4 regions of the Microcoleus sp. F4-D5 genome follow, and region 1 is predicted to be linked to each of the others. Evidence: riboswitches for the same ligand, from Rfam matches in the RefSeq annotation. Region 1 holds a riboswitch; each other region holds the start of a gene.

Region 1 (4,195 bases):
GTCGTAAGGTGTGTGTGGCGGGTCGTTCGGATGGGCGGCAACTTCCCATCTGCCCGCAAGCATTGTATCTGGAATTGGGTTGCTAATTTCGATTATTTCTTTTATTGTTTCTCCCAATTCTGTAGCGGTTAATTCCAGGCGATCGCGATTACTTCTGACTTTCGGCAAGCGGGTAACATCGAGAGATTGCAGAACGGCTAAAGCATCAGCCGCTGACTTGTATCGGTCTTGCAGTCTCGGTGCTACCATCCTTTCCAGCCAGTTCATCCAACCCTGCTGCAACGGCGGTACTAAATGCCGATAATGAATGCTATAATTAGCATCGATCAAGTTGCCGACATCCGCAGATTTCGTACCAGTTAACAAGCAAATCAGCGTTATCCCCAAGCCGTAAAGATCCGAGGCTTTGGTTAATTCTCGGTTAAACATTTGTTCCGGCGGCATGAATCCCATCGTGCCTTTGACGACGCTGCTAGCCGCGATATTTCCACCTCCTAGCCGCGCAAAACCGAAGTCTACTAAATAAACATTGAGTTCGTCATCTATTAACAAGTTTTCTGGCTTGATGTCGCGGTGAATTATCGGCGGTTTCTGAGCTTGCAGGTCAACTAAAATTTCTAAAGTGGCGATCGCAATTTGCTTGATATCCGGCGGCGAAAAAGTCCGCGCGACAGCAGATTCGGCATTTTTGTATTCCTGCACCATGCAGAAACCGCTGTCAGTTTGAAAAGAATCGAGATAGCGGGGAATGCCCGGGAAATCCAGTTTTTGCAAAACTTTAATTTCTTGTTCGTAAGCTTCGTATTCTGCCCAGCTAGCACCTAATTGGGCAAATTGAAATTGCTTAATTACAACTAATTTTTGAGTATTTGTATTTTTCGCTAAGTATGTAACTCGGCCGCCGAGACTGTTGTGTCCGAGTTCTTTTTCAATCTGATAGCCCTGAGTGGAAAAATCGGAGAATGCGTTCATATAGTTTGTAGTAATTTTATTGTGGGAGGGGATTCTAGCCCGTCATTAACAGGCATCTTGCCTGTTCCACAAAAAGTTATGTTTTTTGGGATGGGTTTCTATCCTGTCAGCAACAGGCAAGATGCCTGTTCCACAAAGAGTTATTTTTTTTGTGGGGTTATATCCTGTCAGGAACAGGCAAGATGCCTGTTCCACAAAGAGTTATGTTTTTTGGGATGGGTTTCTATCCTGTCAGCAACAGGCAAGATGCCTGTTCCACAAAGAGTTATTTTTTTTTGATGAATCGACATTACCAACATAACTTTTTTCCAAAAAGGCGGCAAGTGCGGTATGATGTGATTTCGCGATCGGTTCTAGCGGGGAGCAGCCGTTAGAGGAAACGGGGAAAGTTCGGTGCAAGTCCGGCGCTGTCCCGCAACTGTAATGAAACCCTTGTGGTTTCTAAAGTCAGAATGCCCGCCGATATCTAACTCACTTTTGAACGCATCTGCGAGGTACGGATGATGGATGGAATTAACACGGCTGTACGCACCAAGCACAGTCTATTTGTTTGCACTGCTTGCGCTAGTGTTTGGAAAAACGGCAAGCGAGAAGGCAAAAGCGGCGGTCAACAATTCATGGAAAATTTGTCGCAACTCGCTAAAGATTGGGAGTTTTCGGATAAATTTGAGATTCAAGAGGTTGAGTGCATGAGTGCTTGCAGTCACTCTTGTGCGGTGTCTTTTGCTGCTGTTGGAAAGTACACTTATCTGTTTGGCGATTTACCAGCAAATGAGTCGGAAAGCGTCGAGGCTGTACTCGAATGCGCGGGTCAATACTATGCTAAACCAGACGGTTTGTTGCCTTGGTCTGAGCGTCCTCAAGCTCTGAAAAAAGGTGTTTTAGCAAAGATTCCGCCGCTGGGAAGTTAAGCTCTTTCCTTCCAGGCTTTGCCCATCGGGGATAACTAAAGCCACCAATCTGCCAGGGACTTAAGTCCCTGGCTAATAGCGAAAGTCCTCTAAAGAGGACTGAGAATAAAAATTTTAAACTCATTAGTCCTCTTGAGAGGACTTTCGCTTTGAGGCAGGGGTTTAAACCCCTGCCGGACTGTCGGTTTAACGAGTTTCCTGTCAGCAATTGACTGACCCAAAATTGAAAGATATTCAATCACACTACAACAACTAAATTATCAATGCACAAAATTCCTGTTACTGTCATCACTGGTTTTCTCGGTAGCGGCAAAACTACCTTAATTCGCCACTTATTGCAAAATAATCAAGGTCGCCGCATTGCTGTTCTGGTTAACGAATTTGGCGAAATCGGAATTGACGGAGAATTGCTGCGCGATTGCCAAGTTTGCGACGAAGAAGAAAATGTTAACAGCAAGATTGTTGAACTAACAAATGGTTGTCTTTGCTGCACTGTTCAAGAGGAATTCTTGCCGACTATGCAGGAATTGTTGAAGCGCAGAGAACAAATTGATTGTATCTTAATTGAGACTTCTGGCCTCGCACTTCCTAAACCTTTGATTCAAGCTTTTCGCTGGCCGGAAATTCGCACGGGTGCTACTGTAGACGGTGTGGTTGCTGTTGTCGATTGCGAAGCTATTGCTAGCGGTTCTTTTGTCGGTGATATCGATGCTTTGATGGCACAGCAGCAGGCTGATTCTAGTTTAGATCACGAAACTCCGATCGAGGAATTGTTTGAAGACCAGTTAGCCTGTGCCGATATGGTACTTTTAACGAAGGTCGATCGCGTAGATGCAGAAACTCACCAGAAAGTCCAAAGCTGGTTGCAGCAAGAGTTGCGTCCGAGTGTAAAAATTGTGCCTTGCAAAGGTGGCGAAATTAACCCTGATGTGCTCATGGGATTTAATGCGGCGGTTGAGGATGATTTGGAGTCTCGCCCGAGTCACCACGATACTGAGGAGGAACACGAACACGATGATGATATTAACTCGACTTACTTTATTGCCGATCGCGAATTTGAACCTGAAGCTTTGGTCAAAAAACTGCAATCCTTGATGCAGCAGGAGGAAATTTATCGGATTAAAGGGTTTGTGGCGGTTCCCAAGAAACCGATGAGGATGGTGTTGCAAGGTGTGGGCTCGCGCATAGAATATTTTTACGATCGTCCTTGGCAACCTTCTGAACTCCGCCAAACCAAATTAGTGCTGATCGGTCGAGAGCTAGAACGCGATCGAATTGCAGCTATAATTAACAACTAATTGTCATCTGAGAGGGGCGGGTTGATGGATATTTTGAATTGCAGCAAATATTATTGGCAAACTCGCTCCTCCAAGCTCTCACGAACAATTTATTAACATTATTTAATATTGTGACCGCTGCCAGCAAGTTTGGTATAAAATAGCGATAATGGTTATCATTGTACAATAATCGAGGTCAAGTATGGTGACTGCTGGGGCGATCGAATCAGTTCCTGTTACCGTTCTCACGGGTTATCTCGGCGCAGGCAAAACTACGCTACTGAACCGCATTTTAACACAGGAACACGGCAAAAAAGTTGCAGTCATCGTCAACGAATTCGGCGAAGTAGGCATCGACAACCAACTGATAATTGATGCCGACGAAGAAATTTTCGAGATGAACAACGGCTGCATTTGCTGTACAGTCCGAGGCGATTTAATTCGGATTATCGGCAACTTGATGAAGCGGCGAGACAAATTCGACCACATAGTCATCGAAACAACAGGTTTAGCCGACCCCGCACCCGTAATTCAAACCTTTTTTGTAGACGAAGATATGCGGGAAAAATTGCTGCTAGACGCAGTTGTCACCGTAGTCGATGCCAAGCACATCTGGCAGCACTGGGACGCAGACGAAGCTCAAGAACAAATTGCATTTGCCGATGTAGTTTTGCTCAACAAAACTGATTTAGTGACTGAGGAAGAATTGGCAGAATTAGAAAAGCGAATTCGCGCCATGAATGCAATGGCAAAAATTCACCGCACCCGCAACGCTGAATTACAAATGGATGCTTTGTTGGGCGTCAAAGCATTTGATTTGAACCGGGCATTAGAAATCGAGCCCGACTTTTTGGGCGAGCACGATCACGAACACGACGAAACTGTTACTTCGGTAGCAATAGTAGAATCCGGTGCTATTGACGGCAACAAATTTAGCGATTGGATTGAGGAATTGTTGCGAACTCAAGGGCCGAATATCTTTCGTACAAAAGGCATTTTGAATGTCGCCGGAGACAACAAGCGATTTGTTTTTCA
Region 2 (4,195 bases), on a different contig from region 1:
CGCCCGTGCAGCGTAATAAATGGCACTCCCCGACTGTTGGCTGCCAGTTCGGCTTTGGATTCGGCAGCCCCGACAAATCCTACCGGGAAACCCAGAATTAAAGCCGGTTTGGGTGCTCCGGCATCCAGCATTTCCAGCAGTCGGAACAAAGCTGTCGGGGCATTGCCTATGGCCACAACTGCACCCTGCAAGTTGTCCAGCCACAAATCCACAGCTGCAGCCGATCGAGTATTTCCCATTTGCCGCGCCAACTCCGGGATTTCGGAATGCCAGAGGGTGCAAATCACCTGATTGTCAGCGGGAAGGCGTTTGCGAGTGATGCCTTCGGCCACCATCCGGGCATCGCACAGGATAGGCGCACCTGCTGAGAGGGCTTGGCGTCCGCAGGTTGCGGCCCCGGGCGAAGCTGCTAAATCTGTAACTATATCGGTCATGCCGCAACTGTGAATTAGTCGCACGGCTACCGATTCTAAATCGGGCGGCAAGGTTGACAAATCTGTTTCGGATCGAATTGTGGCAAAGGATTTGATGTAGATTTCTGTTCCGTCTCGAATGTAGTCAATCATTGTTTAAAACTGTTATGGGAATTTTGTTGGATTTGTGAAATAGATTTTTTGAATAAACCGCGAAGATGGAAAGGGCGCGAATGAAGAATTATCAAGAGATATAGAAAGACAAATGATTAAAATTTGTCAGTTTCAATGGAATCTTTTTTCAGTTTAAATTCCCATTTTCGGTGTTCAATAACTCCTGTAATTGGTCGATCGCCAGCCGATCGACAAACTCACCAAATGACTCCAAAGGCTCTCGAAACCGCTGATATACCTTCAACAAAAGCTCGATCGCACCGGGCATCTCGACCGCACTCACCCTCTGGAAAATTTGCCGCCCGAAGGGTAAATCTTTTCTACCCGCATAAATGTTGTAACCTTCGATTATCTCGTCTCCTCGCTCAATCTGAATTCCCAGCAGCGTGATATCAATTGGCCGGTGCTGGGCGCAAGACTTTTGGCAACCGCTGAAATGAATGTTGATCGGCAGGTCGATCGTCAATTTTTGCGCTAAATCCCTCGCCATTGCTAAGGCGTGAGTTTGAGTATCTGTCGCCGCCGACGCACAGCCGCTGCTGCCGGCACAAGCCACCAAGCACGAATCTAGGCGAGTTGGGGATGAGTGCAATCCCAAATCGGCAACTTGCTCTTTTACCTCAAAAAGCTGGGAGTTGGGGATATCAGAAATCAACAGATTTTGCCACGGCGTAAGTCTCAGGGTACCGCTGGCTAGATTTTGGGCTAAATTTGCCAAATTCCGCAGTTGTTTTGATTCTAGCTTACCTAGGGGCAGTGCAATTCCCATGTAGGAGAAACCGGACTGTTGCTGAGGGTAAATGCCGAGATGTTGGTGATGGGGGAGGGATTTTTCAGATGAGGCGATCGATCGGGCGGGCAAGATGCCCACCCCACAAGCAAATTCACTCTTGGTGGAACAGGCATCTTGCCTGTTTTTGGGAAACTTGCAAGATGTGAATTGCAATAAAAATGGTAAATTATGCTGTACCTTTTCTAGATAAGTTTCAGCGCCCCAATCTGCCAGCAGGTGACGCAAACGCGGTTTTTTACCATCAATTCGAGGCTTATTTTTTGTGTATTCAAGATAGGCGCTAGCGAGGGCGGCTAATACTGAAATACATTGCGATTCTTGGATTAAAATTCGTGTGTCGCTGTTTAAATGCAGCCGAAAAACGATTTCTGATTGGGTTGAACGCCCTTCAGCAGCTAATACAATATCGTTGCGTAAATCGCGGATCGAAACTGCTTCCCCGCCGTCAAAGCCAATACTGAACTTAGGCGAAAGTTCCGACAATTCGGGATGCGTTTGCAGGTAATCATCCCAAGCTTTCACTAGCGGGCGAGTATCGAGTAACTGCTGGCGATCGATCCCTGCTGTCGGACTTGCCATAATATTGCGAATCGGGTCAACTTCAACGCGGCGAGATGCCAATCCCAATTCCAGCAAATCTTGCCAAACTTCATCAGAAACTGGCGAATTCAAGTCTCGGATTTGCAAATTCGCCCGATTCGTTACTTGCAAACAACCGGTACTGTATCGATCGACCAAATCGGCGATCGTCCGACACTGCTGCGCGTTTAAAATTCCCCCCGGAATCCGCATTCTCGATAATATTCCGTCTCGGGCGCGGGAACCGTAAAATAAACCCGGACAAGTCGGCAATTCACTCAAAGCTAACAAAGAAACTCCTCCCCGTGCGACGCAGGGAATCTAAAGTAAACTCCTGAAATCGGCATTCTGACTTTGACAGTTGCGGCACAGCGCCGGAATTGCACCGGACTTTCCCGCTTTCAGGTTTAAGAAATCTATCACAAGTCGATCGGCATCAGCCAGATCGATCGAGTTTCTTAACAAATCTCCGGGCGAGCTCGCCTTTTAGGGAGGAAATTCGTTTGATTGTCTTGCTGATTCCTGAATAATTTTTTATAATATATAATCTAAGTCAAAATCACTCTAAGAGTGCGCGACTTCTAACTTCGGCTGTAAAACCTGCGATCGCGTTATTTATTTATTTATGACAATTGAAGAATTGCAAATCAAACTCGCAGAGATCAATCACCTTGTTGAGACATTCCAAACATCAGTAGCTTTGGAAAAATACTACTCGGATGACACTGTGATGATTGAAGGAGATGGTACAATTACTAGCGGCAAAGAAAACTGCCGCCAAGGAAGAGAAATCTTTTTTCAAGAAATGTTAGTTGAGTTTCGAGAATCAAAATTAATTAGTCAAGACATCGCTGTTTCAGCCGACAAAAATTATGATTTTGTAGTAATTTCCAATTGGTACAATGATTACACCGTTAAAGTTGAAGGTCAAATCATTGATTCCAAAAGCAACCAAATCTCGATCGGCTATTGGAAAGATGGTTTGGTAGTCAAGGAAAGTTACAACTATCCAGTGATTACGGTGGTTTAGCACTGTTTGTTAATTAGACTTACGCAAAACCTGCATAAACCGGGTTTTTTGCCTTATCTGTGCGCGATAACCAAGTATTGTCGAAAAACCAGGTTTATGACCGGCCGTGCGTCCCGGACTAATATTGATAGGTGCGATCGTTATTGAACCTGAGAAAAATAATCCGCATGATACTTGAAACTCAGAGATTGGTTTTGAAACCGATTGTGGAGAGCGACCTCAACACGCTTCATAGAATTTTTATCGATGCCTATGTGAGGAGATATCTGTGCGACGGCGAAATCTGGTCGCTACAAAAGGTTGAAGAAATGCTTGCCGAAAACAAAAAGCTGTTTGAAGAAAATAAATTCGGTTTGTGGTTTATCGAGACCAACACCGAGCAAGAAGTGATTGGATTTGTGGGTTTGTGGTATTTTTTTGAAGAAGAACAGCCCCAGTTACTTTACGCATTGCTGCCAACAGCAACTAAAAAAGGCTACGCTACTGAAGCTGCAACCAAAATAATAGAGTATTGTTTTGATGAACTTGGCTTTGAGTATGTTGTCGCAAGCTGCGATCGCCCAAACATTGAGTCGCTTAAAGTCGCAGAAAGACTCGGAATGAGGCAAGTAGAAGAAAGAATTATGAATGGAAATCCGATATTATTCTTGAGAATCGATAAGTAGTAATTAGCAGTAAGGATTCAATGCACAAATGGCTTTCGGTGGTGGGGATTGGCGAAGACGGACTTTCGGGATTAAGTGCGATCGCCCGTTCTCTACTCTCTCGATCTCAAGTCGTTGTCGGCGGTGCCCGTCACCTAGCAATGCTACCAACCGACGACACCCGCGAACAATTGGTTTGGGCTTCGCCTTTGCAGACAACAGTCGATGAAATCATCCGCCGCCGGGGACAATTTGTGTGCGTCCTAGCCAGCGGCGATCCGATGTGTCACGGCATCGGCGTCACGCTGTCGCGCAAAATTCCTATTTCCGAAATGACTGTGATTCCCGCAGCATCGGCTTTTAGTCTTGCTTGCGCCCGTTTGGGTTGGCCGCTGGCCCAAGTTGAGACTTTCAGTTTGACAAATCGCCCGATCGCGTCGATCGCCCTTGCTTTGTCCTCCGGCGCGCGCTTGCTGGTGTTGAGCGCTGACAGACATACGCCAGCAAAAGTTGCCCAATTGTTGACACAGCGGGGGTTTGGCAGCAGTTTGATGACCGTGTT
Region 3 (4,195 bases), on a different contig from region 1:
AACTCTTTATAGATTGCCGCCGGTGAACCAAAGATATCTAAATTTAAAGATTTTTGAAGTTCTTCACTAATCTGGCTTCTATCTAAATAAGCAAGGCCGCCTCTTACCAAATGCCCGCCAATTCCTTCTTGCAAGCTTCCTTTAGACATCAGCAGAACTCGCGGATAACGCTTTGTGCGGCGACGATATTCTCTGGCCGCCGAGATAACAGCGAGAACTCCTGGAACTTCATCACCAAAGCCGATGACATCGTAATAACGCAGATCCATGACCATTGTTTAATAACCTCTGCTGATTGTCATTTTTTCGAGCTGCATCTCAATGTTTTCCGTCAAACTCTCTGTTTTTTCCACATCTAGCTGCATTTTTCCTGAGTTTTGCGATAAATATTCACATATTCCTGGATGCGGCAACCGGGTTTTTTCCAGAAAATTTTTCGTTGAGGACGATCGATCTCGGTTTAAAAACTCGGTTTCTCAGCGTCTAGAGTCCGTCAGTCTGGTGCTCTTGATTGCCATCAGCTTAGATTATCAGGATCTATCCCCAACTCCCGCAGTCGCTGAGCTAGTCGATCGGAACGTTGGGCCAATCGATCGGCGCGCTGCGATTCCTGTTGGGCGCGCTGGGCTTCCTGTTGGGCGCGCTGCGATTCCTGTTGGGCGCGCTGCGATTCCTGTTGGGCGCGCTGCGCTGATTCTTTCACCTGTTCTTCAGGAGTCAGATAACGTTTTCCACCGGCATCATACCAATACAACCACTCCCTTGTCACCCCAGAATAACTTCCCCTTTCACAACCAATCCCCAAACCAATTTCTGGCATCCAAACTGGATTTCCTGGCTGCAACTCGTACTTCCCATTGACTAACTTGTGTACTTCCAAACGGGGTTTACGGCGGCGGCGGGAAGAATAAATCACGTAATAAAGTACGCCTAAAGCTTGATATTCCTCCAACTTTGTGCTGTATTCCTTGCGATAAGTTGGGGAAACTACTTCCAGCACAAAAGTCGGCAAAACATTTTCATCCCACAGCACGTAACTGGGACGCAATTCTTCATCGTAAAACCTTTCTACACCTAAACTCAAGAAAGCATCTGGCACAATGGCAGGTTGATCGGGGTGATAATAGATACCCATATCTATGCCAAAAAACCAGTCCATGCGTTCTGCCCAAAGTATCAGCAATATTGCTTTTAACAACCCCGGTATTAGTTCTTGCAGTTCGTTATCCACAGGCGTTTCATCAGAGTCTGGTAGTTCATCGGCTGAGGGCCAGTGCCTGGGCAAGTTGTACTGTAACATTGCGGCTTTCCTCAAAACTCATTAATATTATACCGTTGATTTGTTTGGCGATAGTATTGATTGAACGAATCGCGAAGACGCGAAGGAAAAGAAGAAAATATGATAGGTAATTTTGACAGAGTTAATCTGAATGAATTTTTGTAAAATATTTGCTGAGACTTACGCGATCGACTAAACTATGTCTAACCAGTCGGTTCTAATGGGGAGCAGCCGTTAGAGGAAACGGGGAAAGTTCGGTGCAAGTCCGGCGCTGTCCCGCAACTGTAATGAGAGTCATGTCGCTTTCTGAGTCAGGATGCCCGCCGATGTGTTAATTTACATAGTCTCATCTGCGAGGTTCAGCGTGAAGGCCAGAAATCGGAAATTGGTCAGCTTGGGATTGATGGCTGGCTTGAGTTGTTATATTGTCCTGGGATCGGCAACGCCCGCCGCAGCTATGCACATTTCGGAAGGTTTTTTGCCGGTGCAGTGGGCTGCGTTTTGGTGGATGGTGGCGTTGCCTTTTTTTGCAGTAGGTTTGCGATCGATTGCTCGCATTACAAAAGAACACCCGGAACTTAAACTATTGCTTGCTTTGGCGGGTGCGTTTACTTTTGTGCTTTCTGCTTTAAAAATTCCCTCGGTAACGGGCAGTTGTTCTCACCCGACGGGTACGGGTTTGGGTGCAATTTTGTTCGGCCCTTCGGTGATGGCGGTACTGGGGGCTTTAGTCCTGTTGTTTCAAACGTTACTGTTAGCGCACGGTGGCTTGACAACGCTGGGAGCGAATATGTTTTCGATGGCGATTGTCGGCCCGTTTGCCGCGTATTTTATCTATCAATTGCTGTTGCGAACTGGCAACCAGCGGGCGGCAATTTTTTGTGCGGCGGCTTTGGCAGATTTACTGACTTATGTGGTGACTTCGATTCAATTAGCGTTAGCTTTTCCGGCAGCAAGCGGCGGTTTTATGGCTTCGTTTCTCAAGTTTGTTGGCATCTTTGCTATCACTCAAGTACCCCTAGCAATCAGTGAGGGATTGCTGACTGTATTAGTCTGGAATTGGCTGCATTCTTACGGGAAGCAGGAGTTGGAAACTTTGAAATTATTGAGACAGGAGTCATAAGCCGTGAGTCAAAAAAACACAAGAAATCAGCAAGCTACTTCACAACAAAATTGGATGTTGGTAATTGCTGTCATCGCGCTTGCCGTTATTCCCCTAGTTTTTGTCCGGGGTGAATACGGCGGAGCGGATGGGGAAGCTGAGAAAGCGATTGCGGAAATTCAACCGGACTATCAACCTTGGTTTAACCACTTTTTTGAGCCTGCTAGCGGAGAAATTGAAAGTTTGCTGTTTGCGACTCAAGCGGCGCTAGGGGCTGGCGTAATTGGCTACGCGATCGGGCTGTACAAGGGGCGCACGGAATCTCATAAATCTGATGATGAATCGCCGTCGGAATAAATGGCGAATAAACGGCGAATAGAATTCGCTTCTACACATACAAAGTCCGCCTGCGCGGACTGAAAGACTTTGGAATGAACCATCAGATTGATAGTCTGGCTTATACAAATCGCTTGCGGGGGTTGCCGCCATCTCACAAGTTATCCTTTGCGATCGCCCTTTTAATTCTGTCTCTAGTTTCTGGGGCGATCGTCCAATTGTCGATCGCCCTTTGGTTGGCCGTCTGGATCGTCGTCTATGCGGGTATTCCGGGGAAACTGTATTTGCGGTTGCTGTCGCTACCATTGATGTTTTTGCTGACAAGTTTGCCTGCTTTGGCGATGGGTGCGGTTGCGGGCGATCGTATCCCGGCAATTGGGTGGGATATTTGGCAAGGTTGGGGCATTAGCACCGGCACTTTTTATCTCTATGTGAGCCGCTCTGGGATATACCAAGTGAGCTTGCTGTTTGCCCGCGCCTTCGCATCGACAAGCTGTATGTATTTCATCCTCTTGACGGTGCCATTTACCGAAATCTTGCAAATTCTCAGACAATTACGCTGTCCAGAGTTAGTCACAGAACTGCTATTACTAATGTATCGGTTTATTTTTAGCTTATTGGCGATCGCCGATGAACTTTGGATTGCTCAAAACTCGCGCTGCGGCTACCGCACTTGGAAGCTGGGAATGCACAGTTTAGGTATTTTAATCGGGCAATTGCTTCAGCGAACTTTGGAAAACTACCGTCAAGTCTCGCTGAGTTTAGCGTCGCGCGGCTTTAATGGAGAACTGCGCGTTTGGAATTCTTACCCTTACAAACCTTCGCGAAGATATACCTTGGAAGCCGTGTTTGGGTGTACAGTTTTAACTTTGTTAGGTGTTGTATTTTAATCTAATTAAACTTTGGGGCGGGCTAGAAGCCCACCCCACTCATGGTTTCAAGAAACAGGACTGTCAAAATTAGAGGTGCACCACCTTAGCAATTCTAAATGAATTGTGAGATGGGCTTCTAGCCCTTCCAAGCTAGAAGCAAACCATCCCAATCTTCATTTTATCAATATGACTTTTATGAACTAAAGTAATGATTTTTATGAATTGACCTTACAATAAACCTATTGAATAATTGTCATCAATAGCTGTTATGTAGGGAAATTACATTATGAACAAACGGCACTTCAAAAAAATACTTTATTTCTTAATGACCTCCTTGACCGTATTTATGGTCACAGTCACTCATGCAGCAGCCCAACAACTACCGTTTTACTGGGATAACATCAACGTCACAATCGACGTTCAGACGAACGGAGATATGTTAGTTACCGAAACCCAAAAATATGTGTTCACAGCCGACTACAACACTGAACGATATCGCTATATTCCTCTAGGTAAGGTAGATGAAATTAAAGATGTCACCGTTCAAGAAAATAATCAAATAATTCCGAGTAGTACGGGGATTGAAAACAATGAACTTTGGATTCG
Region 4 (4,195 bases), on a different contig from region 1:
TGACACTTGGTAGCGGAGCACCTTTGCTACCGCGCACGATCGCAACACCCCCGCTAAGACTTTTATCCGCGAAGGTTTATGGAGATGCCTTCGCAGAGTTGCACTATGAAGTTCCTGTCCGGCCAGATCGCACAACTGCTTAATCTTTAAAGCAGCCGCCGCGCTTGTAAAATCTCTTGTTGCAACAGCTCAAAAGTGTGAATTTTTGAGTTATCATCTCTCTCAACGATCGCCCTTATTTGCTCCATCAGCTCGATCGCCAGCGGTACCCCAAGCTGCAATTGTTCCAAGACATCCCGCTGAGCAAAAACGGTTTCCGGTGTTCCTTCTAAAATCAATTTTCCTCGATCCATTACAAACACCCAATCAGCCCAGCGGTAGATGAAATCGAGGTCGTGACTTGCTAACAGAATGGTGGTTCCGGCGCTGTGAATTTGTTGGAGTAAACCGATAAGTTGTCGGGTGTGACGCGGATCGAGATAGGCGGTAGGTTCATCTAGCAGCAGCAGTTTGGGCTTGAGAACCATGATATCGGCGATCGACACCCGCTTTTTCTGCCCTAAACTGAGATTGTGAATTGGTTCGCGGGCGAGTTCGCTTAGATCGAATTGGTCGATCGCCTGCTGTACCTGTTGAGCAATTTCGGATTCTTTTAAGCCTAAATTGTACAATCCGTAGGAGATATCTTCTTCTACCGTCGAAGCTACTAATTGATGTTCGGGGTTTTGAAAGACGAGTCCGATTTGTTGGCGCAGTTTCGTCAAAGATTTGCGATCGTAGCGCAAGGGTTCACCGTGCCAGCTAATAATTCCCTGTTGCGGTTGATACAAGCCATTTGCTAACAAAAAAAAGGTGGTTTTGCCGCAGCCGTTTTGACCGATTAGCCCGCAGCGTTTCCCAGCGGGTACTTTGAGATTTAAACCCTGAATAGCCACTCGCGAACCGCAGGGATAGGAGTAGGAAATGCCAGCGAATTCGAGAATCCATTCAGACATATTTGTTATTTGTTATTTGTTATTTTTTATTTAGCCTTGTTCCCAGGCTCTGCCTGGGAATAAATACCCGGAGGCTATGCCTCCAATTACCGATTACCGATTACCGATTTCTATTGTATAGAAATCCTTGCAGGAGTCGTAAACTTTTACCCCACCCCAACCCTCCCCTTATCAAGGGGAGGGAGTAAGAAATTCACACAATTTGTATCAGCCTCGATCGGATTTTGACAACTGCCAAAGTTGCATTTCATAACAGAGATGTTGCTCAAAAAGTTGACTTGCATCCAATCCTTCAACCACCAGCTTCTTGAACCAGCGACGAAATATCCAGCGCAGGAATTTGTGGACGGGGGGAACTGCGATCGCAATTAAATCCGCAACATAAATCATTGTGTTCAGTCCATACCTGCGGAAAGTATCTACATACAGGTCAATCGTCGGTAAAATATGAGCCGAAATATCCTCAGTTTTTACTACATTGAACCCCGCTTGCATCAATGCAATCTGAAGCTCTTTCACCACGTGACAGTTAGAAAACATTCCCTCTGTATAGTTAACATCAGAGCGCATCATATCGGCAAGCAGTACATAACCACCAGGATTGAGGACAGTGGCAGCACCCTTAGCAATATCAACAGCCGACATATACTGGCTACTTTCGCTAAAGAGAATAAGATCGTAGAAATGGGTTGCTTTGAAGTCTTCAAACCTCGTGAGGTGGAAGATTGCCCGATCGTCCGTACACTTGAGAAAGCGCTGTTGTTGGAACGGATCGGGTGCGAGTCCCTCCACTCGAAAACCTCGATCGAGCAAATAAGCCGCATTTCCCCCTATCCCGCATCCTACATCCAGCACGGTTTTGATGTCTTTGGGGATCAAATCCAAGAGTTTATCTGTGTAAGCTTGCTGAGCGATGCGCAGCCGCGCGATCGTGAGTTCCTCAGCAGGCACAGGTAGGGTTTTCCAATAACCGTAGTGAAGGTAGGGCGAATCTGTCAGGCCCAAATAGTAATTAAGCGCTGCATTTTGGTAGCGAGTTACTTTGGAAATTTCGATTGATTTTGGCTGCGACATTGGGAAAATTTAGTAAGTTTTAGGATTGCGGGCAGAGTTGAAATTCTTCCCAGCGCTTGCATACCTGTTCATAGCACTCAACAGGAGAAATTGCCAACTTTTGCAACAAATTAATATCAATCTGAGCGTTGGCGATCGACAAAAATATAATTGCTTCCTTTGGCTCGTAGCCAGCAATGATTTGGAGCAGATTTAAAACAGTGTTTTCCTCTATTTCTAGTTGTTGCAAATAAACGGTTGCTTCCAAGTCGGAAATAAATTCCAGATCGTACTTTATAGTATCTACGCTCCAATTCACAGAGGGGTTAATGGGAGTATTGATTTGGCAAGCAACCAAGCCTCGCCCTCGATGCAAAAAACCATTCCAAGCAGTATATCCGATCGACAAAATATTCTGATGAATAAACAAGTTTTGCCAGTACCCAAAACTACCCTGCCAAACACTATCTTCCACTCGCATTTCTTTTCATTTCCATTAAAATACAATATGCTTTAGAACGCCCATCAAATTACATCAGCGTTCATCTGCGTTTATCGGCAGATATCTGCGGTTAAAAAATCCCAATCCAATAATAAAAAAAATAATAAACTCACCATCATCCATACCTCGCAGATGAAAAACATGATTGCAAACAAATCGGCGGGCATTCTGACTCAGAGAAGCAAGAATCTCCTTACAGTTGCGGGACAGCGCCGGATTCGCACCGAACTTTCCCCCTTACGTCTGATGGCTGTTCTCCATCAGAGCCGATCGATATACGGGAATATTACCACTATTTGGAACATTTGACAAAAAACCGTCCGCCTATTCACCAAACTCAATATTTTCATACAAATTGGCCAGCGAAATTTCCACAGCAACAGATGTTAAACTCAACCGATCGCCCATACAGCTATATTCCGAAAAAATCCACTTATTCGCATCTGTTTTAGAATATTGCTCCACCCGCAGCCGATATTGAGCGATAAATAAATACTCTTGAAAACTAGGAATACTGCGATAAGCAGCAAACTTTTCATCGCGGTCATAAGCTTTAGTACCTTTAGATAGCACCTCAGCAATAAACACGGGATTAGTAATTGTATCCGTCCGTCCAGATTGCAGCTCGATCGGGCGCGCTACCACCATCGCATCCGGGTAAGTATAATTATTAAGCTGGGAAATCCACAGCCGCTGATCCGAACCAAAAGTCCGATACGGTTTCCCTTTTAACGCCAGCTTCAGCGCAACAACTAAATTAGTGGTAATTTCATTGTGATTCGGTGTACCGCCAGCCATCAGAACAATGTCCCCATTGATAAATTCATGCCGATCCAGAGAATTGATTTCCAATTCTAGATATTCCTCAGCCGTGTAGGTTTTGGTTTCAACTGGCGCGATCATATATAACGCTCTCTTTTAATCTACTTATTTTAGTTTATCTTTAAAATTTTCCTAATTCAAGACAAAAGTAGATTTCAATCATGCGAATAAACAGGCAAGATGCCTGTGAAGCGAAGAGGGAATTTTCTGGTGGGGCGGGCAGGATGGTCCCCCCTGAAAGGCTGATTGAGAATGTGCAAGATGTGAGGGCGATCGCACTTAACAAGCTTACCGCAGCGGGACAAAGTTATAGCCAGTGCTTCCTCCTTGTTTAACTTGCACTAAAATCGGCTTATTAGCCCGATCGCCCGTGGGCAAAAACTTCACATCCTCGCTCGATCCTGCTGCCGAGAAATTCGGATTTCTGAGTGCTTGTTGCAACCCGAACCGCGTATTGCTTTGACGCAAGCCGGCGATGACAGCTTGAGTCGCGTCAAAACTCGTTGCTGTTCGCCAATTTACTACTCCTCCCCAGCGCTGACTGGCATTTTTAGGAAATGGATTGTTGGGATTAGTTTCAGGATGCCAGGGAACGGGCAAAACAAGCCCGTCAACGTCCTTTTGCCCGTCTTTTAGCGTTTGAAAGGTGTAAAGAGTTGAACTGCTGTAAAGCGCTAATTTGCCTTGATTTGCACGGGCTAGATCGATCGCGCGATCGATGCGATCTACGTGGGATGCTAGCATCAATCCTTGTGCACCTTGGCTAACAGCATCCGCGATCGCAGCGTTAGGATTAAATGTCGGCGCTGACAAGTCGCAGACA

The links. Region 1 has a riboswitch for cobalamin ahead of QUA80_RS07275 (DUF1636 domain-containing protein). Riboswitches for the same ligand answer to the same signal wherever they lie in the genome.
Region 2: it holds a riboswitch for cobalamin, as region 1 does, so the genes downstream of both, cobG (precorrin-3B synthase) here and QUA80_RS07275 (DUF1636 domain-containing protein) in region 1, are expected to answer to the same signal.
Region 3: it holds a riboswitch for cobalamin, as region 1 does, so the genes downstream of both, QUA80_RS04605 (energy-coupling factor ABC transporter permease) here and QUA80_RS07275 (DUF1636 domain-containing protein) in region 1, are expected to answer to the same signal.
Region 4: it holds a riboswitch for cobalamin, as region 1 does, so the genes downstream of both, QUA80_RS04570 (hypothetical protein) here and QUA80_RS07275 (DUF1636 domain-containing protein) in region 1, are expected to answer to the same signal.

Annotation. Positions count from the first base shown of each region.
Region 1 covers NZ_JAUBSX010000010.1:53,844-58,038, reverse strand. Annotated here, with positions in the region: gene QUA80_RS07280 (serine/threonine-protein kinase) at 1-972, opposite strand, end outside; cobalamin riboswitch at 1,304-1,450, shown strand; gene QUA80_RS07275 (DUF1636 domain-containing protein) at 1,473-1,883, shown strand; gene cobW (cobalamin biosynthesis protein CobW) at 2,147-3,181, shown strand; gene QUA80_RS07265 (GTP-binding protein) at 3,363-4,195, shown strand, end outside.
Region 2 covers NZ_JAUBSX010000079.1:29,079-33,273, reverse strand. Annotated here, with positions in the region: gene QUA80_RS27095 (precorrin-8X methylmutase) at 1-566, opposite strand, end outside; gene cobG (precorrin-3B synthase) at 715-2,250, opposite strand; adenosylcobalamin-variant (AdoCbl-variant) riboswitch at 2,293-2,372, opposite strand; gene QUA80_RS27085 (hypothetical protein) at 2,585-2,989, shown strand; gene QUA80_RS27080 (GNAT family N-acetyltransferase) at 3,157-3,654, shown strand; gene cbiE (precorrin-6y C5,15-methyltransferase (decarboxylating) subunit CbiE) at 3,675-4,195, shown strand, end outside.
Region 3 covers NZ_JAUBSX010000006.1:40,379-44,573, reverse strand. Annotated here, with positions in the region: gene QUA80_RS04615 (FAD-dependent oxidoreductase) at 1-275, opposite strand, end outside; gene QUA80_RS04610 (Uma2 family endonuclease) at 518-1,300, opposite strand; cobalamin riboswitch at 1,475-1,621, shown strand; gene QUA80_RS04605 (energy-coupling factor ABC transporter permease) at 1,683-2,402, shown strand; gene QUA80_RS04600 (energy-coupling factor ABC transporter substrate-binding protein) at 2,406-2,738, shown strand; gene cbiQ (cobalt ECF transporter T component CbiQ) at 2,813-3,607, shown strand; gene QUA80_RS04590 (DUF2207 domain-containing protein) at 3,876-4,195, shown strand, end outside.
Region 4 covers NZ_JAUBSX010000006.1:32,763-36,957, forward strand. Annotated here, with positions in the region: gene QUA80_RS04555 (dihydrofolate reductase family protein) at 1-143, shown strand, start outside; gene QUA80_RS04560 (ABC transporter ATP-binding protein) at 147-995, opposite strand; gene QUA80_RS04565 (methyltransferase domain-containing protein) at 1,203-2,069, opposite strand; gene QUA80_RS04570 (hypothetical protein) at 2,089-2,529, opposite strand; cobalamin riboswitch at 2,692-2,836, opposite strand; gene QUA80_RS04575 (Uma2 family endonuclease) at 2,875-3,453, opposite strand; gene QUA80_RS04580 (ABC transporter substrate-binding protein) at 3,661-4,195, opposite strand, start outside.